One region of the Pantoea sp. R13S299 genome, then DNA from elsewhere that is predicted to be linked to it. Evidence: riboswitches for the same ligand, from Rfam matches in the RefSeq annotation. Region 1 holds a riboswitch; each other region holds the start of a gene.

Evidence for each region. A riboswitch is a leader RNA that binds a small molecule or an ion and turns the genes downstream of it on or off. The one in region 1 is predicted to bind thiamine pyrophosphate.
Region 2: another riboswitch for thiamine pyrophosphate. It lies ahead of ACN1CO_RS15680 (FAD-dependent oxidoreductase); the one in region 1 lies ahead of ACN1CO_RS16890 (TenA family protein).
Region 3: another riboswitch for thiamine pyrophosphate. It lies ahead of thiB (thiamine ABC transporter substrate binding subunit); the one in region 1 lies ahead of ACN1CO_RS16890 (TenA family protein).
Region 4: another riboswitch for thiamine pyrophosphate. It lies ahead of thiC (phosphomethylpyrimidine synthase ThiC); the one in region 1 lies ahead of ACN1CO_RS16890 (TenA family protein).

The regions. Positions count from the first base shown of each region.
Region 1 is NZ_JBLYEF010000003.1:513,756-519,332, reverse strand. Features, by position in the region: gene ascF (PTS cellobiose/arbutin/salicin transporter subunit IIBC) at 1-1,075, shown strand, start outside; gene ACN1CO_RS16895 (6-phospho-beta-glucosidase) at 1,112-2,542, shown strand; TPP riboswitch at 2,604-2,706, shown strand; gene ACN1CO_RS16890 (TenA family protein) at 2,776-3,477, shown strand; gene ACN1CO_RS16885 (ABC transporter ATP-binding protein) at 3,474-4,196, shown strand; gene ACN1CO_RS16880 (ABC transporter permease) at 4,193-4,948, shown strand; gene ACN1CO_RS16875 (ABC transporter substrate-binding protein) at 4,972-5,577, shown strand, end outside.
Region 2 is NZ_JBLYEF010000003.1:278,910-284,486, forward strand. Features, by position in the region: gene ACN1CO_RS15660 (ASCH domain-containing protein) at 1-275, shown strand, start outside; gene ACN1CO_RS15665 (HesA/MoeB/ThiF family protein) at 285-1,253, opposite strand; gene ACN1CO_RS15670 (thiazole synthase) at 1,263-2,018, opposite strand; gene thiS (sulfur carrier protein ThiS) at 2,021-2,218, opposite strand; gene ACN1CO_RS15680 (FAD-dependent oxidoreductase) at 2,202-3,146, opposite strand; TPP riboswitch at 3,278-3,397, opposite strand; gene ACN1CO_RS15685 (cysteine hydrolase family protein) at 3,461-4,006, opposite strand; gene ACN1CO_RS15690 (ArsR/SmtB family transcription factor) at 4,253-4,567, opposite strand; gene ACN1CO_RS15695 (alkene reductase) at 4,584-5,577, opposite strand, start outside.
Region 3 is NZ_JBLYEF010000002.1:430,721-436,297, reverse strand. Features, by position in the region: gene sgrR (HTH-type transcriptional regulator SgrR) at 1-1,502, shown strand, start outside; TPP riboswitch at 1,538-1,640, shown strand; gene thiB (thiamine ABC transporter substrate binding subunit) at 1,687-2,673, shown strand; gene thiP (thiamine/thiamine pyrophosphate ABC transporter permease ThiP) at 2,649-4,256, shown strand; gene thiQ (thiamine ABC transporter ATP-binding protein ThiQ) at 4,243-4,944, shown strand; gene ACN1CO_RS12920 (DedA family protein) at 4,948-5,577, opposite strand, start outside.
Region 4 is NZ_JBLYEF010000008.1:5,005-10,581, forward strand. Features, by position in the region: gene ACN1CO_RS22195 (YjaG family protein) at 1-181, opposite strand, end outside; gene nfi (deoxyribonuclease V) at 245-913, opposite strand; gene hemE (uroporphyrinogen decarboxylase) at 916-1,983, opposite strand; gene nudC (NAD(+) diphosphatase) at 2,024-2,794, opposite strand; gene rsd (sigma D regulator) at 2,884-3,390, shown strand; TPP riboswitch at 3,541-3,641, shown strand; gene thiC (phosphomethylpyrimidine synthase ThiC) at 3,729-5,577, shown strand, end outside.

The sequences.
Region 1 (5,577 bases):
GGCGATGATCCTGGATATGGCGGGCGTGTTTGAGAAAGGCTCGTCAACGCTGGTGATCCTCAATGTGATTGGCGACGGCGCATTCTTCTTCCTGCCGATCATGGTGGCCGCCTCAGCGGCGCTGAAATTTAAAACCAATATGTCGCTGGCGATCGCCATTGCCGGTGTGCTGGTCCATCCTAATTTTGTTGATCTGATGGCAAAAGCGGCGCAGGGCCAGCACGTTGAATTCGCCTTCATCCCGGTGACGGCGGTGAAATATACCTACACGGTGATCCCGGCGCTGGTGATGACCTGGATCCTGTCGCACATCGAACGCGGTGTAGATCGCATTACCCCGGCTGTTACCAAGAACTTCCTGAAACCGATGCTGATTGTGCTGATTGCTGCCCCTATCGCGATTGTACTGATTGGCCCGATTGGCATCTGGATCGGTAGTGGTATCTCCGCGCTGGTTTACACCGTCCATGGCTACCTTGGCTGGCTGTCCGTCGCGATTATGGGCGCTATCTGGCCGCTGCTGGTGATGACCGGGATGCATCGGGTGTTTACGCCGACCATTATCCAGACCATTGCCGAAACCGGCAAAGAAGGCATGGTGATGCCGTCTGAGATTGGTGCCAACCTGTCGCTGGGCGGATCGTCTCTGGCGGTGGCGTTCAGGACTAAAAACCGTGAACTGCGCCAGACTGCCCTTGCGGCGGCGGCCTCCGCCATTATTGCCGGGATTTCAGAACCGGCGCTGTATGGCGTCGCGGTGCGCCTCAAACGCCCGCTGATCGCCTGTCTGATCAGTGGCTTTATCTGCGGCGCGGTCGCGGGCATTGGCGGGCTGGCCAGCCATTCGATGGCCTCACCGGGCCTGTTCACCAGCGTACAGTTCTTCGACCCGGCTAATCCCATGAGTATTGTCTGGGTCGGTGCGGTCATGGTGTTGTCGGTGGTGCTGTCGTTTGTGCTGACGCTACTGTTAGGGTTTGAAGATATTCCTGAAACAGAAAGTGAATCCGAATCCGTGACCGCCGCACAATCTGCGCCCGTTACAGAACGCACTAGCGCAATTAATAGCCACTAAAGGAAAGGGTCACGCTGACCCTGAAAAGAGGATTGCATGTCTGATTCAAGGTTCCCGCAAGGGTTTTTATGGGGCGGTGCACTGGCCGCCAACCAGAGTGAAGGCGGCTATCGTGAGGGCGGAAAGGGCTTAACCACCGTTGATATGATCCCGCATGGCCCGCACCGTATGCCGGTCAAACTAGGTCTGGAAAAGCGTTTTACCCTGCGTGACGATGAGTTTTACCCCAGCCATGATGCCATCGATTTCTATCATCGCTATCCGGAGGATATCGCGCTGATGGCGGAGATGGGGTTCAGCGTGTTTCGCACTTCAATTGCCTGGAGCCGTCTCTATCCCAATGGCGATGAACTGACACCTAATCCGGAAGGCATCGCCTTTTACCGTGCCGTCTTTGAAGAGTGCCGGAAATATCATATCGAACCGCTGGTGACGCTGTGCCACTTTGATGTGCCAATGCATCTGGTCACGGAGTATGGCTCGTGGCGCAATCGCAAAATGGTCGACTTTTTTGCCCGTTACGCCCGCACTTGTTTCGAGGCGTTTGATGGGCTGGTGAAATACTGGCTGACCTTTAACGAGATCAATATCCTGCTGCACAGCCCGTTTTCCGGAGCTGGTCTGGTGTTCGAACCGGGTGAGAATAAGGAGCAGGTGAAGTATCAGGCGGCACATCACGAACTGGTTGCCAGCGCGCTGGTCACGCGGATCGCGCATGAAGTGAATCCGGCTAACCAGGTTGGCTGCATGCTGGCAGGCGGCAACTTCTATCCGTGGTCGAGCAAGCCGGAAGATGTCTGGGCGGCGCTGGATAAAGATCGCGAAAACCTGTTTTTTATCGATGTGCAGGCGCGCGGCGCTTATCCGGCCTATGCCGCGCGGGTGTTCCGGGAGAAAGGTGTGACGCTTGAGATCGAAGAGGGTGATGCCGACATTCTGAAAAACAGCGTCGATTTTGTCTCGTTCAGTTATTACGCCTCACGCTGCGCCTCGGCGGAGATGAACGAGCAGAACAGCAGCGCCGCCAATGTGGTCAAATCCCTGCCTAATCCCCATGTGCCGCGCAGCGAGTGGGGCTGGGGCATCGATCCGCTTGGCTTACGCATTACCATGAACATGATGTATGACCGCTATCAGAAACCGCTGTTCCTGGTGGAGAATGGCCTGGGCGCGCGCGATGAAATCGACACGAAAGGCGAGATTAATGATGATTACCGCATCAGCTATCTGCGTGAACACATCCGCGCCATGGGTGATGCCATTGAAGATGGCGTGCCGGTGATGGGTTACACCAGCTGGGGCTGCATCGACCTGGTTGCCGCCTCAACCGGTGAAATGAGCAAGCGCTACGGTTTCGTCTACGTTGACCGTGACGACCTGGGTAACGGCACGCTGGCGCGCACGCGCAAGAAGTCTTTCTGGTGGTATAAGAAAGTAATTGCCAGCAACGGGGCCGATCTTGAGTGACGTTGTCACTAAATAACGCACTCGCGTGCCGTTGTACTCCGGCACTAATTATCGTATAACCAATGTCTCCGAGGGGTGTCCTGTAATGGGCTGAGATGGCGTAAGCCGAACCCTTTGAACCTGATCTGGGTCATGCCAGCGAAGGGACGGGTCGGCAGATTTTTCTGCGTCATCTCCTGCACTATCCCCTGTTCCAGACCGTATGCCCGGATCTCCCTGTTACTGGAGATCCCATGTCACATCCGCTTTTCGAAACCGGCTTTTATGGTCGTCTGCGCCAGCAGGCGGGCCGTCACTGGCACGCCTATGTCAGGCACGATTTTGTGCAGCAACTCGGTCAGGGCACGCTGCCACCGCCCGCCTTCCGCCACTATCTCACCCAGGATTATCTGTTCCTGCTGCACTTCGCCCGTGCCTGGGGTCTGCTGATTAGCAAACTCTCAGAGCCAGCCGCGTTACGCAGCGCGACCGCATCGCTTAACGCCATCGTCAGCGAGCTGCCGCTGCATCTGGCTTACTGCCAGCAATGGGGCATCAGCGAGGCGGCGATGGCGAGTGAACCCGAGGCAATGGAAACGATCAACTACACCCGCTACGTGCTGGACGTGGGTCACACCGGAGATGCGCTGGAGCTGATGACGGCGCTGATGCCGTGTGTGGCCGGTTACGCTGAAATTGGCCTGACGCTGCTGGACGATCCTGCGACACGCTTTGAGGGAAATCCCTACGCCGCATGGATTGAGAACTACGGCGATGAAGCCTACCTGGCGGGCGTCGGTTCCTCACTCATGCTGTTTGAAACGCTGGCTCAGCAGCGCGCGGGTGAACACCGTTTTGACCCGCTGTCAGAGATTTTCACCACCGCGACCCGGCTGGAAGCGGCGTTCTGGCAGATGGGTCTCAATCGCGCTGACTCTATTCAGGTCAGTCCATGAATCCGCCGGGGATTTCAGTTCGCCAGCTCAGCCTGACACTGGGTCAGCAGACACTTTTCAGCGAGCTTAATCTGGAGATCGCGGGCGGCGCATTTACCGCCTTGCTGGGTGCCAGCGGCGTGGGTAAAAGCAGCCTGATGCGGGTCATTGCCGGTCTGACGCCGCCAACTTCCGGACTGATTAGCGGCAGCGACGGTCTGCCGCTGACCGGCCGCATCGCCTGGATGGGGCAACAGGATTTGCTCTATCCCTGGCTCACGGTGGAACAGAATGTCTGCCTCTCCAGCCGCCTGAACGGAGAGAAAGCCGATCGCGACTGGGCGCAGCATCTGCTGGAACGGGTCGGTCTGAGTCACTGTGCCAGTGCGAGGCCCGCGACACTCTCCGGCGGGATGCGTCAGCGCGCGGCGCTGGCCCGCACCCTTTATACCCGTCAGCCGATTGTGCTGATGGATGAGCCGTTCTCCGCGCTGGATGCATTGACCCGGACGCAGATCCAGACACTGGCCGCGGAAGTGCTGGTCGGGCACACCGTGCTGCTGATTACCCATGATGCTGCTGAAGCCTGCCGGCTCAGTCATCACCTGCTGGTGATCGGTTCTGCGGGGATAGAAACCTGCCCGCCCCTGCAGGGCCAGCCACCGCGGGCCGCCGATGACCTACAGGTATTGCAGAGTCAGGTCGCATTGCTGAAGCAGCTAAGCAGGATAGCCGGATGAGATCACGTTTCGCCGGTCTTCGCCGGGGAGTGACATTGTTTGCCGGATTCATTGCGCTGTGGTGGCTCGTCACCCTGACTTCTATTCCGGCGTTTCTGCTGCCCTCGCCCGCTGCGGTCGCCGCCGCGCTGTGCCAGAACGCGGACTACCTCCGCCATCACACGCTGATTACGCTGATCGAGATCCTCACCGGCATGGCGCTCGGCGTGCTGCTGGGCGGTGTGCTGGCACTGGGCATGACCTTTTCGCCGTGGTTACAGCGCTGGATGATGCCGCTGGTGATCACCAGCCAGGCGATTCCGGTGTTTGCCCTGGCACCACTGCTGGTGCTCTGGTTTGGCTTTGGTATGAGCGCCAAAGTCGCCATGGCCGTGCTGGTGATCTTCTTCCCGGTCACCTCCACCTTTTTTGATGGCCTGCGTCGCGTCACGCCCGGCTATCTCGATCTGGCTCGCACTATGGGCGCTTCACAGGCATCGCAGCTGCGTCATGTCCGGCTGTTAGCGGCGCTACCCGCGCTGGGTTCGGGCCTGCGGATGGCGGCGGCCGTCGCGCCGATCGGGGCAATCATCGGTGAATGGGTCGGCTCAGCAGAAGGGCTGGGTTTCGTGATGCTGAATGCCAACGCCCGGATGCAGAGCGACATGTGTTTCGCCGCGCTCTTCATTCTGGTGCTGATGACGCTGGCGCTGTGGCTGTCTGTCGATCTCCTGCTGCGCCGCCTGATCACCTGGGACCCCGAGACAATTTAATGACCTCAACAATGAGAAACCCCATGACTAAACTACCTTTGTTTACCCTGCTGTTCAGCGCCTCCTTAACAACCCAGGCTCAGGCGATGGAAAAACTGACGCTGGTGCTCGACTGGTATATCAATCCCGATCACGCGCCGATTATGGTGGCTCAGCAGACCGGCGCGTTTGCAGCCGAAGGGCTGGACGTTAACATCGTGCCGCCTTCCGATCCGGCGCTGCCGCCACGTCTGGTAGCAGCAAAGCAGGCGGACTTAGCAATCACCTATCAGCCGCAGCTGCATTTCTTCGCCGATCAGGGCCTGCCGCTGATGCGAGTGGGCACGCTGATTAACACGCCGCTGAACACGCTGATGACGTTAGATAAAACGGTAAAAAAACCGGCGGATTTAAAAGGGAAACGCATCGGCTATTCGGTCAGCGGCATTGAACAGGCAACGCTGGCGACCATGCTGGCCCATGACGGTGTCAAAGCCGATCAGGTGAAGCTGGTTAACGTCAATTTTCAGCTCACCAGCGCCCTGATGACCGGCCAGGTGGATGCGGTGATCGGCGGCTATCGCAATATTGAAGCGCTGGAGATGAAACTGGCGGGTAAAGCACCGGTGGTGCTCAACGTCGAAGATTAT
Region 2 (5,577 bases), 230 kb from region 1:
GCAGCTGGCAGGAGCAGGAAGCATTGCCGCAGCCAGGCGGTTACAGCATTGTGCTGAACGGCGAAAAAAAGCCCGTTTGCGTGATTCGTACCACCGGATTGTTCCTGACGCGCTTTGATCGCGTGACGCCCGAGATGGCGATGCTGGAGGGTGAAGGCGATCTGAGCCTCGACCAGTGGCGGCAGGAACATCAGCGCTACTTTGAACGTGAAGGCTATTTCCACAGCGAAATGGAGCTGATCTTCGAGACGTTCCAGCTGGTCGAGGTGATCTAAACCCGCACCTTACAGCGTGTTTGCCGCCATCAGCGCCAGCCGCGTAACACCCCGCGCGGCGAGGTTCTCAGCCGCCTGTGCTGCTCGCATACCACTGGCGCACACCAGCACCACGCGCTGATCGGACGGCGGCTGCCAGGCCGCTATCTGCGGCGGCAGAATCCGTAACACCTGCCCGGCCACACTCACCGGTGCCTCCTCCACGCTGCGCAACTCCACAATGCAATCGTCCTCCGTCAGCATCGGCAGATCGATAAACGGCGTGCCTGGCGCGTCCGGTTCTGGCGCATCGTCAAAGCGAAACTGCCGCACATGCCAGTCCACAAAATCGCAGTGGATCATGCAGCCGAGTGGCGATGGCGTCAGTTCCAGCAACACGCTCAGTGCCATCTGCGCCTGCATTGCGCCCAGCGTTGACACCGCAGGTCCCATCACGCCAGCCGTGTTGCAGTTCCCTGACGACGTGGGTAATTGCGGGAACAGCGCGCGATAGCCAGGCGCACCGCCGCAGAATCCGCCGACATAGCCTTTGCGACCCAGTACTGAGGCGCAGATCAGCGGCAGGCCGCGCGGATAACAGGCGTCTGATAGCTGATAAGTGATGGCGAAGTTATCCGCCGCATCCACCACCAGATCGATTCCCTCCAGCGCCTGCGGCAGCTGACTGGCGCTAAGCGAGTGTGAATGCGCCTCAACGTGGCAGTCAGAATTTCTTTGCGCCAGCGCGCGCTGAGCGCAGATTGCTTTTGACTGCCCTACATCGTCGATGCCAAAAAGCGTCTGCCGGTGGAGGTTGTGCAGCTCGACCCGATCGCCATCGTAAAGTCGAATAAACCCGACGCCCGCGCCTGCCAGTAACGGCAGCAGCGTCGCACTAAGGCCGCCCGCGCCCACTACCAGCACACGTGCCCCGCTCAGCCGCTGCTGCCCCGCTTCGCCAATCTCCGGCAACATGGTCTGTCGCTGATAACGCTCCATTGCCGCTCCTTAAAACTGTGCCAGACCAAAAATGGGCGTGGAAGCTGACGCCATGTCGCGCTGCTCCATTAATCCCGCCTGAAACGCCTCGTGCCCGCCGTGAATCGCGGCGGCAAAAGCCCCGGCCATCCGCACCGGATCGCGCGCTTTTGCCACCGCCGTGTTGAGCAGCACGCCGTCGAAACCCATCTCCATTGCCTGCGCCGCCTGGCCCGGCGATCCGATGCCCGCATCAATTATCAGCGGCACATCTTTAAACCACGCACGCATCGTGCGCAGCCCTTCGATATTGCGCAGCCCCTGACCGGAACCTATCGGCGCGCCCCAGGGCATCAGCACTTCACAGCCCGCTTCCAGCAGTTTCTCGCCGACAATCAGATCTTCGGTGGTGTAGGGAAAGACCTGGAAGCCGTCAGCGCAGAGGATCCGCGCGGCTTCCACCAGCGCAAAGGGATCGGGTTGCAGCGTGTCGGCATGACCAATGACTTCCAGCTTGATCCAAGGCGTATCGAACAGTTCACGCGCCATCTGCGCCGTCGTCACCGCCTCTTTCACCGTGTGGCAGCCTGCGGTGTTCGGCAGAATACGTTTGTTGAGCTGTTGCAGCAGCGTGCGGAAGGCTCCGCCTTCACTGCCTTCCCGACGCAGGCTGACGGTAATAATTTCTGCGCCTGACGCGTCGATCGCCTGATGCAGGATGTCCGGTGACGGATAACCGGCGGTGCCGAGCAGAAAGCGGGATTGCGGAGTGAATTGATAGAACATGGTTAACCTCCCTGCATCGGTGACAGGATTTCCAGCTGGCTGCCCGCCTCAAGCATCTGGCTGGCATAACGGCTGCGTGGCACAAACTCGCCGTTCAGTGCTGTGGCGACGGTGCGCGGGTCAATCTGCTGCTCCGTCATAAGCTCTGCCAGCGTGCCAGCATCGGTTTCAATCGTGCGTCCATTAAGTTGAACTCGCATGAGTCATCTCCTGTGTGAGTTGCAGCATGAGTTTTTCAGCCATGATCGGCGCCAGCAAAAAGCCGTGACGGTAAAGCCCGTTTAGCGAGAAACGGCCATTTTCATAGCGGACTTCCGGCAGGTTCTGTCGGTAGGCGGGACGCAGACCGGTGCCGCTCTCCACAATGCGCGCTTCGGCCAGCGCCGGATGCAGGCTATAAGCGGCACTGAGCAGCTCCATCATCGCCCTGGCGCTGATCGGACTGCTGTCATGGCTTTCGACCATGGTGGCACCCAGCATGAAGTGCCCGCCTGCACGCGGCACCAGATAGCAGGGAAAGCGTGGATGCAGCAGCCGGACGGGACGGGAAAGCTGAACGTCAGGTGATTGCAGGATCAGCATTTCGCCTCGCACGGCGCGCAGCGTGGGCTGCTCATCCGTGGCGTGGATGCCACGGCAGTCGATGATTTTGCCGCTGGGTTTTCCACTGTGAAGGGACACGCCAGCCTGCTGCAGCTTGTCGCGCAGTTGCTGCATCGCGCGGCGGGGATCGAGATGCGCCTCCGCCGCGAAAAACAGGCCGCGGGCAAAGCGGTTTTCCAGCGCCGGTTCAATCTCTCCGGGCGCGACCCACTGATGCTGCTGCGTCATGCTGGCGAAGCGCGTCAGTTCGCGGCTGTCACGCGGTGGCGCCACCACCAGCGTGCCCTGCTGTTCCACGCCATCCACGCGTTGCGCCCACCAGCCCGCCGCGTGCTGGCCCCATTCGATCACCTGCGGCGGCGCGCTTTCCGCTTCGCACCAGGGCGCGAGCATGCCGCCCGCCCAGTGTGAGGCGGCACGACAGTCCGGCTGCGTAATGATTTCGACAGTTTCTCCCCGCTCCACAAGCAGTGTGGCGACACATAGCCCGGCCACGCCGCTGCCAAGCACCGACCAGCGGCTCATGGTATCCACCGGCGAGGAAGAGAGAGATTCAGGATGAGATATTTCACTGTGGCCTCGTTATCAGTTAACGAAGACCCGTGATACGGAGGGGAAAAGCAGAGACGTCGCGATCGCGCCCCTGCGGCAAGTATCTGATGCGATACCCGTCTTCCTACGCCAGTATCAACTGGGTCAGGTTCTAAGGGTCGCTAAGCCGCGCAATGCGCTATTAGCCTCTCAGTCTCTCTGGCGAGACTCCCCTGACGGGTTTAGTTGTAAGTTAAGCGGGCAGCTTCGTCAAGCCGCGTGCAGGGTGCAAAACCCGAATAGCGGGATTAACGGGCAGAACCGGACGGCCAGTCAGCGGCGGTTGCCAGCGTCACAAAGGGTCCTGCCAGCGTCTGATTGTGATGACCAATAATCTTTTCCGCAGAGAGGTGCGGATTATCGACGGTGGTATGCGCATCGGAAATCAGCACGACCTTAAAACCCAGCTCCGGTGCGGCGCGACAGGTGGTATCAACACAGAACTCGGTTTTCATCCCGGCTATCACCAGTTGTTTCACGCCTCTTTGCTTAAGCTGAAGTTGCAGGCCGGTCTCTCTGAAACAGCTGGGATATCTTTTTGTAAAGACGACATCTGACTGCGGGTTAACCTGCAGTTCCGGTATCAGGTGGGTCAGCGGGCTTTGCTCGTTGAAAGGGGAATCATCGGGGCCAATATGGCGTGCAAAAAAGAGGGGCACGTCAGACTGCCGTGCTTTGGTGATGAGCAGAGTGATATTCGACAGAATGTTGTCTGCGGCAAAAGGCGCCGCTGGACCATGAAAAAGGCCCTGCTGCATATCGATGATTAAAAGTGCACTTTCAGATGTCATCATGACCTGGCTCCATTCAGTTTTTAAGAACGGAGAGCAGGTCCCCGTCCGGTTCGGCGGGGAGAGGGAATCTGTTGTGTCAGGTGCCAGTCACAGAGTCGCCCACGCCGCCGCTGAGCACGGTGGTGGTGACGGTTGTGAAAGACAGAACTGACATAAACATTTTCTGATCCTGAGTTGATCAATTCGTAAGGCGTCACACCTGGAACAAGGGGACTGAAATCTACATTACCCTGAACGCTGACGCTTTTAAAGCGCCTGAAGTGATTGCGTCACCGCGTCGGTGATTTCCCGAATACGCGGTTCGGCGCGGCGATAATAGGTCCATTTCCCGACTTTGCTGGCTTCGACCAGCCCGGCACTGTGAAGCGCTTTCAGGCATAACGACGTGGCGGGCTGTGATAAGCCCGCCTTGTCCTGTATGAGGCTGGCACAAACGCCGTACTGATCGAAGGGATAGAGCTGGGTATAGCCCGCAAACGCTTCTTCAGGATTTTTAAGCCACTTCAGCACTGCCACCCGGGTTGGATTGGACAGTAACTTCAGGGCATTTTCGGGGGACATGCCGCCTCACAGAGTATCAGGATTGAAAAACAGGATAGTCAGTATAGCCTTTCTCAGTGCCGCCATACAGGGAGGCATTATCGACCTCATTCAGCGGATAACCTGATTGAATGCGCGCAGGCAGGTCGGGATTGGCAATAAACGAACGGCCAAAACCAAACAGATCGCCCCAGCCTTTTTTCAGCACATGCTGCGCTTTTTCAGCCGTGTAACGTCCCGAATAGATGATCGGAGATCGGAATGTTTCGCGCAGTGCGACGCGAAAACTCTCTGGCATATCCGGGCTATTATCCCAGTCCGCTTCGGCAATCGAGAGATAGCCAACTTCCAGCTCATTCAGCAGTTGCGCGGCACGGATGTAGGTCGCGTGGGGATCGCTTTCAACCAGACCGAGATAGACGCGCTCTTCGTCGGTACTCGAAAACAGCGGCGCAAACCGGACGCCCACACGATGGCTACCAAAGACTGAGCTGACCGCCTCAACGACTTCGCGCAGGAAACGCAGACGATTCTCCGCTGAGCCGCCATATTCATCCGTACGGAAGTTGGTATGTTCTGAAATAAACTGGTTAATCAGATAACCGTTAGCAGAGTGCAGTTCCACGCCGTCGAAACCGGCTGCTTTGGCGTTCTCCGCTGCGCGCCGGTAGAGCGCCACGATCTCTTTCACTTCCTCTGTGGTGAGTGCCCGCGGCTCGCTGGGTGCGGTCAGTATCCCCGCGCCTGGTCCGGTTTCAATGAATACCCGGACGTTGTCGGCTGCGATGGCTGAAGGCGCTACCGGTGGCTGCTTACCTGGCTGAAGTTCATTATGTGATACGCGGCCAACATGCCAGAGCTGGCAGAAAATCGTGGCACCTTCCTGATGTACCGCCTCGGTAACCTTTTTCCAGCCCGCGATCTGCGCGTCGCTGTGGATCCCCGGCGTCCATGCATAACCCTGCCCGCGAGGCTCAATCTGGGTGCCTTCGGTGACCATCAGTCCCGCGCTGGCACGCTGGCGGTAATAC
Region 3 (5,577 bases), on a different contig from region 1:
TCTGGCAGGCTGAAGCCGGACGCGGCAAGCGATCGCAGCTTACCTTCTGCTACACCGGCCTTGCCCTGCAGCAGCAGCGTGCCGAGGATTTGCTGGAACAGGATCGCATCGATCAACTGGTCCAGCTGGTAGGTGATAAAAACCAGGTGCGTCAGATGATCAGCGCGCATCTGGGGCGCAGTTTCCGGCAGGGCAAGCATATCCTGCGGGTGCTCTACTATCGTCCGCTGCTCAATCTTCTGCCCGGCTCGGCGCTGCGGCGCTCGGAAACCCACATTGCGCGACAGATTTTCAACGGTCTGACGCGGATAAATGAGGAAAACGGGGAAATCGAACCCGATATTGCGCACCACTGGCAGCAGACGTCCCCGCTTCACTGGCGCTTCTTCCTGCGTCCGGCGATTCGCTTCCATCACGGCAGAGAACTGGAGATGGAGGATGTGCTGGCGACGCTGGAGCGTCAGCGCCCGCATCCGCTTTTTTCCCATATTGCGCAGATCGACTCGCCCGCCCCCTGGACGCTGGATATCCGTTTAAGCCAGCCTGACGAGGGATTGCCCTGGCTGCTGGGCAGCGTCAGTGCGATGATCCTGCCGCGCGAATGGCCCACGCTGCACGACTTTGCCCGCCAGCCCGTTGGCACCGGTCCTTACCGGGTGATCCGCAATCAGGAGAGCCAGCTGAAGATCGAAGCGTTTGATGACTACTTCGGTTTTCGCGCGCTGATTGATGATGTCTCTATCTGGGTACTGCCCGACATCAGCGATGAGCTGGTCTATGCCGGCGTCCGTCTGCAGGGCGACAGCGCCGATGAAGTTCAGGAGGAGAGCCGCCTTGAAGAGGGTTGCTACTATCTGCTGTTTGACCAGCGTTCAGAGCAGGGCCGCAACGAGGCAGTGCGACGCTGGGTCAGCTACCTGTTTAACCCCATCGCCCTGCTCAATCACGCCGGTGTCGGCTATCAGCGCTACTGGTTTCCGGCGTATGGTCTGCTGCCACGCTGGCATCACCGGCGCGACCTGACGCCCGTGGAAAAACCGCCCGGCTTAACGCATCTGACGCTGACCTGGTACAGCCAGCACGTGGAGCATGAAGGCATCGCTAATGCGCTGCGTCCGCTGCTGGCAGAGCATGGCGTCACGCTGGAGACCCGTGAGATCAGCTACGAAAGCTGGTATCAGGGCGACGCGGAAAGTGACATCTGGCTGGGCAGCGTGAACTTCACCCTGCCGCTTAATTACTCGCTGTTTGCGCAGCTTTATGAGATCCCACTGCTGCATCACTGCCTGCCGATCGACTGGCATGGCGATGCGGCCCGCTGGCGCGAGAAAACGCTGCCGCTGGCTGAATGGAGTAAACAGCTGGTCGAAGAAGCTGGTCTGCATCCGTTGTTTCATCACTGGCTGCTGCTTGAAGGACAGCGCAGCATGCGCGGCGTCCGGATGAATACGCTGGGCTGGTTTGATTTTAAATCGGCCTGGTTCGCGCCACCGGCGTTGTGACGCTTTCGCCCCGGCGCTGAAATGACTAGAATGTGACGTTCTCAACGGGGTGCGGCTTGCCACAAGCAAGCAGCTGAGAAATACCCGTCGAACCTGATTCGGTTAATACCGACGTAGGGATTTGAGAGGCCTCTGTGCTCAGATCCTTTGCGACTCATCCCCTATACTCCTGAAGGAGCGCAAAGTGTTAAACAAAGTTCTGCCGGTGCTGCTGTTACTCTCCGCCCCCGTTCTGGCGGCCAAGCCGGTTCTCACGGTCTACACCTACGACTCCTTCTCCGCTGACTGGGGTCCTGGCCCGGCGGTAAAAAAAGCCTTTGAAGCCCAGTGCAACTGCGAGCTGAAATTCGTCACGCTGGAAGATGGTGTCTCGCTGCTGAACCGCGTCCGCATGGAAGGCAAAAACAGTAAAGCGGACGTGGTGCTGGGACTGGATAACAATCTGGTGCAGGCGGCGCAGAAAACCGGCTTGTTTGCTGAAAGTCAGGTCGATACCTCAAAATTAAAACTGCCCGACGGCTGGCATAACACCACCTTCGTGCCGTTCGATTACGGTTACTTCGCCTTTGTCTATGACAAAACCCGCCTGAAAAATCCACCAAAAAGCCTGAAAGAGCTGGTCGACAGTCCGGAGAAGTGGCGGGTGATCTATGAAGATCCCCGTACCAGCACTCCCGGATTAGGTCTGCTGCTGTGGATGCAGAAGGTCTATGGCGATCAGGCTCCACAGGCGTGGCAAAAGCTGGCGCAGAAAACCGTGACGGTCACCAAAGGCTGGAGTGAAGCCTATGGTCTGTTCCTCAAGGGTGAAGGCGATCTGGTGCTGAGCTACACCACCTCTCCGGCTTACCACATCATCGAAGAGAAGAAAGAGAACTACGCCGCGGCGCCATTTGCAGAGGGTCACTATCTGCAGGTCGAAGTTGCCGCGCAGTTAGCCAGCAGCAAACAGCCAGCACTGGCACAGCAGTTCATGAAGTTTATGGTCTCGCCTGACTTCCAGCGCACTATCCCCACCGGCAACTGGATGTACCCGGTGATCGACACGCCGCTGCCTGCCGGTTTCGCGGCGCTTAACGTGCCTTCTACTGCTCTGCAGTTCTCGCCGGAAGAGGTTGCCAGCCAGCGTTCGGGCTGGATAAGCCAGTGGCAACGCGCCGTCAGCCGCTGATGCCGCGCTGGCTGATTCCCGGTTCCCTCGCCACGGTGTTGTTGACCATCGTGGCGTTTCTGGCCTTTGGCGCACTCTGGAGTGCCGCGCCGGACACGGACCTGCGCGGCGTGCTGCAGGATGACTACCTGCATCACGTTATCATGTTTTCTTTCGGTCAGGCGCTGCTCTCCGCCCTGCTGTCGCTGCTGCCTGCTATACCGCTGGCGCGGGCGCTCTATCGACGCCGTTTTCCTGGTCGTCTGCTGCTTCTGCGCCTGTGCGCCATGACGCTGGTGCTGCCGGTGCTGGTCGCGGTGTTCGGTCTGCTGACCGTCTATGGTCGAGTCGGCTGGCTGGCGCAGTTGTGCCAGCTGGCAGGGTTGAATTATCACTTCTCCCCCTATGGTCTGTCAGGCATCTTGCTGGCGCACGTCTTCTTTAACCTGCCGCTGGCGACCCGCCTGATGCTGCAGGCGCTGGAGAGCATCCCAGCAGAACAGCGTCAGCTAGCGGCACAGCTTGACCTGCGTGGCTGGCATCATTTCCGTCTGCTGGAGTGGCCGTGGCTGCGGCGTCAGCTGCTGCCGACCGGTGCGCTGATCTTTATGCTCTGTTTCGCCAGCTTTGCCACTGTACTGTCGCTGGGCGGCGGTCCGCAGGCTACCACCATCGAGCTGGCGATATTCCAGGCGCTGAGTTATGACTACGATCCCGGACGTGCAGCGCTGCTGGCGCTGATCCAGCTCGGCTGCTGTCTGACGCTGGTGCTGCTCAGCCAGCGCTTCAGTAAAGCGATTCCTGCCGGAAGCAGCCAGCTGAACGGCTGGCGTGATCCGCAGGATTCGCGCGGAGCACAGCTGATGGATGCACTGCTGATCCTGCTGGCGCTGATTCTGCTGCTGCCCCCGCTGGCGGCGGTCATCGTCGATGGTCTGCACGGCGGACTGCGTGGCGCGCTGGCGCAGCCTGACCTCTGGCAGGCCACCTTTACCTCATTGCGCATCGCCCTCGGTGCCGGCCTGATCTGTGTGGTGCTGACCATGATGCTGCTGTGGAGCAGTCGCGAGCTGCGTCTGCGTCAGCGTCCGATTGCGGCACAGTTGATCGACACCAGCGGCATGCTGATTCTGGCGATGCCAGGCATCGTGCTCGCCACCGGTTTTTTCCTGCTGTTCAACGCAACCATCGGCCTGCCCGATTCGGCTGAGGGGCTGGTGATCTTTACCAATGCGCTGATCGCCATTCCCTATGCGCTGAAAGTGCTGGAAAACCCGATGCGGGATGTCGCCGAGCGCTACGGCAGACTCTGCGATTCACTGGATATCCACGGCTGGAACCGGCTGCGGCTGATAGAACTGCGGGCGCTGAAACGTCCGCTGGCCCAGGCGCTGGCCTTTGCCTGCGTGCTGTCGATTGGTGATTTCGGCGTGGTGGCGCTGTTTGGCAGTGCCGACTTCCGCACACTGCCGTTCTACCTTTATCAGCAGATTGGTGCCTATCGTGGCGCAGATGGCGCGGTCACCGCCCTGCTGTTGCTGCTGCTCTGCTTATTGCTGTTCACGCTAATGGAAAAATTACCAGGCCGCCATGCTGACTCTTGATAACCTCACATACCTTTATCAGCATCTGCCGATGCGCTTCAGCCTCACTGCCACGCGTGGGGAGCGCATCGCGATTCTCGGCCCCAGTGGAGCCGGAAAAAGCACCCTGCTGAGCCTGATCGCCGGTTTTCTGCCGGTGAAACAGGGCACCCTGATGATTGACGGCCAGGATCACACCCACAGCGTCCCGGCCAGACGACCGGTTTCGATGCTGTTTCAGGAGAACAACCTGTTTCCGCACCTCAGCGTGCAGCAGAACATGGCGCTGGGGCTGCATCCGGGATTAAAACTCAGCGCTGAGCAGCGTCAGCAGCTGGCCGCGCTGGCCGATCAGGTGGGATTAGGCGATCTGCTGACCCGTCTGCCGGGCGAGCTGTCGGGCGGACAGCGACAGCGAGTGGCGCTGGCACGCTGTCTGCTGCGTGATCGGCCGGTGCTGCTACTGGATGAGCCTTTTTCTGCGCTGGATCCCGCGCTGCGCGGAGAGATGCTGCAACTGGTGCGTTCGGTTTGTGAAGCGCGCAGCATCACGCTGCTGATGGTGTCGCACAGTCTGGAAGATGCACAGCAGATTGCGCCGCGCAGCGTGGTGATTGTGGATGGACGGGTTTACTGGGATGGCGAGACCCGACAGCTGCTGTCGGGCGACACGCGGGAGGCCGAAGTGCTCGGCATCCCGCGTCGTTAAGCGTCAGGCGAAGAAAACCTGCCATAGCAGATGGCGGAAAATCGGCATCATCGGATGGAACTGAATGCCAGCAAATGCCGCGACAGCGATCACCAGCCCCAGCGGTCCTGCCCAGCGCAGGCGTTCAGGTGGCAGCCAGGCGGTCGCCCAGTCGCGGCTCTTGCCGCTGCGCCACCAGCGCCAGCATAACCAGCCACCCAGCCAGATCAGCAGTGCTGCGCCGAGTAACAGCCATTTAAAGCTGCCGCCCTGCGCGGCCTTCGGCACATCGATCGCCACACCCGCCAGAATCCCGGGCAGCAGATAGAGCGGCGGCCAGAGGATGCAGCCGATAAGGTTCGGCGGCAGGAACTTACGCACCGGCAGCTCCAGCATACCGGCCGCCAGCGGGATCAGCGGACGCGTAGGGCCAACAAAGCGCCCCACCAGAATCGTAAACATGCTGTGCTGATGCAGGGCGTGCTCGGTTTTATCCAGCAGGCCTTTATACTTTTGCAGATACTTCGAGCGATGCAGCGGCCCCTGGAATTTCCAGCCGATGCCGTAGGAAACCCAGTCACCAATCAGGCAGCCCGCAAAGCCCGCCGCCCAGGCCGGGTAAAGGCCCAGCTCGCCACTCCCGATCAGCGCGCC
Region 4 (5,577 bases), on a different contig from region 1:
CCGTCAGGTTTTCCCAGATCAGATCAAGAATACGGCGATAGAGTGCCGGATCGGCAAATTCAGTCTGCTCGCAGAATGCGCGATAGTTGGGATACATGCGCTCGCACAGGCAGGCCATAAAAGTAAGGTGCTGCCAGCTTTCCAGCTTCGCCAGACGCAGATGAACGGGATTTTGTAACATAAAGGTGGCTCTTATTCGTTTCGCTGGCCGCAGTGTAACTGCAAAACCGCAGCACAAACAGTGTTAAAGCGCGTTTTGCCAGCGCTGGAAAGCGGTTCGGTTAGAAGCAACCGCATCGGCCCAGCGGGTCGGTTCCGGCAACCGGTAACCGCGCGTACAGTTTTCGACCCACTGCAGCGCGGTATCCAGGCTGACGCGATGGCCGGTGGCGACAAACAACGGATTACAGCGCAGTTTGCTGCGCCATACCCAGCCTATCTGCTCACCTTTGTCGATCAGCGGCTGACGACTGCCAGGCTGCGCATCCAGATCGTCAAAACGGCCGCACAGGCGGCTTTTGGCGACGCCAATCGTCGGCACATCGACCAACAGGCCAAAATGCGACGCGACGCCCAGTCGCCTTGGATGCGAAATACCGTGCCCATCCACAAACAGCAGGTCCGGCTTTTGCTCCAGCATCTGCCAGGCGGCCATCAGTGCCGGATATTCACGGAAAGAGAGAAAGCCCGGAATATACGGCATGGTGGTTTCAACGCGCGCGATGCGATGCTCCACCAGTTTTAACGAGGGATACTCCAGTATCACTATCGCTGCCCGCGTAACGGTGCCTTCCTGCTCAAATCCAACGTCCGCTCCGCCAATAAAGCGGGGCGGCAATACGTCAAAGTCATCTTCACGCACCACGTCAGCGGCGCGTTTTAACTGCTCAGCGCGAAGTGCGGCAATATCCATGATTACTCCTGATGCCAGGGACGTGATAAACGATGCACCGCCTCAACGAAGACGCCTGCATTTTCGGGTGGAACATCCTGATGAATACCGTGCCCCAGATTGAATACGTGACCGGTGCCCGAGCCAAAACGCTCCAGGATGCCGGCCACTTCCTGCTCGATACGCTCCGGTGCAGCATAGAGCATAGAAGGATCCATGTTGCCCTGCAGCGCAACTTTGTCGCCTACACGACGGCGTGCATCATCAATATTGGTAGTCCAGTCGAGACCCAGCGCATCACAACCGGTGGCTGCCATCGCTTCCAGCCACTGTCCGCCGCCTTTAGTGAAGAGCGTCACCGGCACGCGGCGACCGTCGTTTTCACGCAGCAGGCCATCAACAATTTTGTGCATGTAATGGAGTGAGAACTCAAGGTAATCACGACGGGTCAGCACGCCGCCCCAGGTATCAAATATCATCACGGACTGCGCACCGGCACGGATCTGAGCGTTGAGATAGAGGATCACGCTGTCGGCCAGCTTATCCAGCATCGCGTGTAGCGTAGCGGGATCGGCATACATCATTTTTTTGATTTTGGTAAACGCCTTGCTGCTACCGCCTTCCACCATGTAGGTGGCCAGCGTCCACGGACTGCCAGAGAAGCCAATCAGCGGCAGATCGCCGTTCAAATTCTTACGGATGGTGCGGACCGCATTCATCACATAGCCCAGCTCCATTTCTGGATCGGGCACCGGTAAACGCTCAACGTCAGCGCGACAGGTCACAGGGTTAGAGAAGCGCGGGCCTTCGCCGGTCTCAAAGTAGAGACCCAGTCCCATCGCATCCGGAATGGTCAGGATGTCACTGAAGAGGATGGCGGCATCCAGCGGATAACGGCGCAGCGGCTGAAGGGTGACTTCACAGGCCAGCTCGGCGTTTTTACACAGCGACATAAAATCACCCGCCTGGGCGCGTGTCGCTTTGTATTCCGGCAAATAGCGCCCGGCTTGTCGCATCATCCATACCGGCGTGACATCAACCGGCTGACGTAACAGGGCACGTAAATAACGATCGTTCTTCAGTTCACTCATCTCAACACTCTCTCAATAACAGGCGTGTAGTGTAGCACTTCTACACTTCGGCACGGCACAGGGCGACGGTATCTTCAATCAGACGGCGCGCCACGGTGCCTGGCGGTGGCAGCAGCGGCAGGTCATCAAAACGGAACCAGGCCGCATCCAGCAGCTCTTTGCCGTCATGTTGCAGATCGCCGCTGTCATACTCCGCCATGAACGCTGTCATCAGCGACTGCGGGAAGGGCCACGGCTGGGAGGTCACGTAACGGACGTTTTTAACGCGGATATTGCTCTCTTCCATCACTTCGCGAGCCACGGCCTGCTCCAGCGTCTCGCCCACTTCGACAAAACCCGCCAGCACGGTGTAGACCTTATTGCGATGGCGGGCATGATTCGCCAGCAGGATTTCATCGCCGCGACGGATAGCCACAATGATGCAGGGCGCAATCTGCGGATAGTAACGCTCACGGCAATGGCTGCAGAGACAGGCAAATTCATGTTTGCTGTGGTGCATCTCATGGCCGCAATAGCCGCACCAGCGATGAGAACGGTAGAATTCCGCCAGCTGCACACCGCGACCCACCAGCTGAAACAGCTCCACATCCTGATCGATCAACTGCCGGACTGAGAACATATCGGAGGCGCGCGGCTCACAAATCAGCCAGACTTTTTCACCCTGCCACTCACCAATGGTACGGGCCTTACTGCCAGTCAAACCAAATTTTTCGGCGTTTCCGCGGGGTAAATCACCTTGTGGCAACCAAAGTTTCTGTTCATGGCTGACAATCCACCATCCAGCGTCTACGCTTGAGATTTCGCATTGCATTTATTTCGTCATCCTTAGCGTCAAATCGCACGCTGAAGCCCTGATGTTAAGTGTGTAGATAAACAACTATAACTCACATGGAGTTAGATATGCTTAACCAGTTAGACGTCCTGGCTGAACGCGTAGGTGGCAGTAATGAACTGGTCGATTCGTGGCTTGAAGCCCGTCGTCAGCTACTGGTGACCTATTATCACCTGGTCGGTCTTAAACCAAATAAAGAGGCGCTGACGCGTCTGGATGAGCAGGCGCTGGACAACTTTTGTCACGGCCTGGTCGATTATCTTTCTGCGGGTCACTTCAGTATCTATGAGCGCGTCATCAGTGAAATGAGTGGCGATAGCCCGATGATTGCTGCTGCGCAGATCTATCCCCCGCTGGAAGCCAATACTGAGCGTCTGATGCAACTGTATGACGGTCACCTGCAGCAGGCGATTGACGACGAAAACTGTATGACCTTCCAGCAGGCGCTATCCGAAGTGGGCGAAGTGCTGGAAGCACGCTTTACACTGGAAGATAAGCTGATTCAGCTGGCATGGGATAACAAGCTTGTCCCCCCGCAGGTGGCGAATGACAGCCATATCGCCCGTCCGGCGTGATAGTCATCGCTGGCAAAAGGGTTGAGATTATCCCGTAGCCCTTTTATGCTGAACAGGTTCTGAGGAGTGCTCTCCAAAGAACCTTTTTTTTTTGCTTTGAAAACTAAGGTTTTTACGCCTGAGTCTGTTATCAGAACTCAATGTGAAAACAGCTTCTTGTCGGAGTGCCCAGTTGGGCTGAGACCGTTAATTCGGGATCCGCGGAACCTGATCAGGTTAGAACCTGCGAAGGGAACAAGAGTAAATCTTCTCTGTATGCCGGCACGCCTGTGCTGTTTATACGGTTACTCCTTCCGAACTCCGGACAAGCATCGTTCCCCCTTAACTGGAAGATTGCTATGTCTGAACCAAAAATGACCCGTCGTGAACAGCGTGCCCAGGCGCAGGAATTTATCGATTCCCTGCAAAGCGGCAGTGCCTTTCCCCAGTCCCGTCGCATCTGGATTACCGGCAGCCGGGAAGATATTCGCGTGCCCATGCGCGAAATCACCCTAAGCCCGACCCACATTGGCGGCAGCAAAGAACAGCCTCTCTATGAGCAAAATGAAGCGGTGCCGGTCTATGACACGGCGGGTGCCTATGGCGATCCCGCGGCACAGATCGATGTGCATCGCGGCCTGGAAAAGCTGCGCGCTCGCTGGATTGCTGAACGCGACGACAGCGAGTTTCTCGAACAGAATAGCTCGGGCTATACGCAACAGCGGCTGGCTGACGAGGGGCTGGATCATCTGCGCTTCGATCATCTTCCCACACCGCGCCGCGCCCGCGCAGGCCGCCGCGTCACGCAACTGCACTATGCCCGCCAGGGGATCATTACCCCGGAGATGGAGTTTATCGCCCTGCGGGAAAACATGGGCCGTGAGCGAATCCGCAGTAAGGTGCTGCTGCAACAGCATCCGGGCCACAGTTTTGGCGCGCATCTGCCAGCCAGCATCACACCCGAGTTTGTGCGTCAGGAGGTGGCGGCCGGACGCGCCATCATTCCTGCCAATATCAATCACCCGGAATCAGAGCCGATGATCATTGGCCGCAACTTCCTGGTGAAGGTCAACGCCAACATCGGTAACTCGGCGGTGACCTCCTCCATCGAGGAAGAAGTGGAAAAGCTGGTCTGGTCGACACGCTGGGGTGCCGACACGGTGATGGATCTCTCGACCGGCCGTTATATTCATGAAACGCGCGAATGGATTTTGCGAAACAGCCCGGTACCCATCGGGACCGTGCCGATCTATCAGGCGCTGGAAAAAGTGAATGGCGTGGCTGAGGCGCTGAACTGGGAAATATTCCGGGACACGCTGCTTGAGCAGGCGGAACAGGGCGTCGATTACTTCACTATTCACGCGGGCGTTCTGCTGCGTTATGTCCCGATGACGGCGAAACGTCTGACCGGCATTGTTTCGCGGGGTGGATCGATCATGGCGAAATGGTGCCTGTCGCATCATCAGGAGAGCTTCCTCTATCAGCACTTCCGCGAGATCTGTGAAATCTGCGCCGCTTACGATGTCTCTCTGTCGCTGGGCGATGGCCTGCGTCCGGGTTCGATTCAGGATGCTAATGACGAGGCGCAGTTTGCCGAACTGCGTACCCTGGGTGAGCTGACCCGTATTGCCTGGGAATATGATGTTCAGGTGATGATTGAAGGTCCGGGCCACGTGCCAATGCATATGATCCGCCGCAATATGACTGAACAGCTCGACCTGTGCGATGAAGCCCCCTTCTACACGCTTGGCCCGCTGACCACCGACATCGCTCCCGGTTATGACCATTTCACCTCAGGCATTGGTGCCGCCATGATTGGCTGGTTTGGTTGCGCCATGCTGTGTTACGTCACACCCAAAGAGCATCTGGGTCTGCCCAACAAAGAGGATGTGAAGCAGGGATTGATCACCTACAAAATCGCGGCGCATGCCGCCGATCTGGCCAAAGGCCATCCCGGTGCGCAGATCCGTGATAACGCCATGTCCAAAGCACGCTTTGAATTCCGCTGGGAAGATCAGTTTAATCTGGCGCTGGATCCCCATACGGCGCGGGAGATGCATGATGAAACCCTGCCGCAGGAGTCGGGCAAGGTGGCCCATTTCTGCTCGATGTGCGGCCCTAAATTCTGCTCGATGAAAATATCCCAGGAGGTGCGCGAGTTTGCTGCACGTCAGGATGCCCGTGCCGAGCCGGTCGAAGTGGGCATGG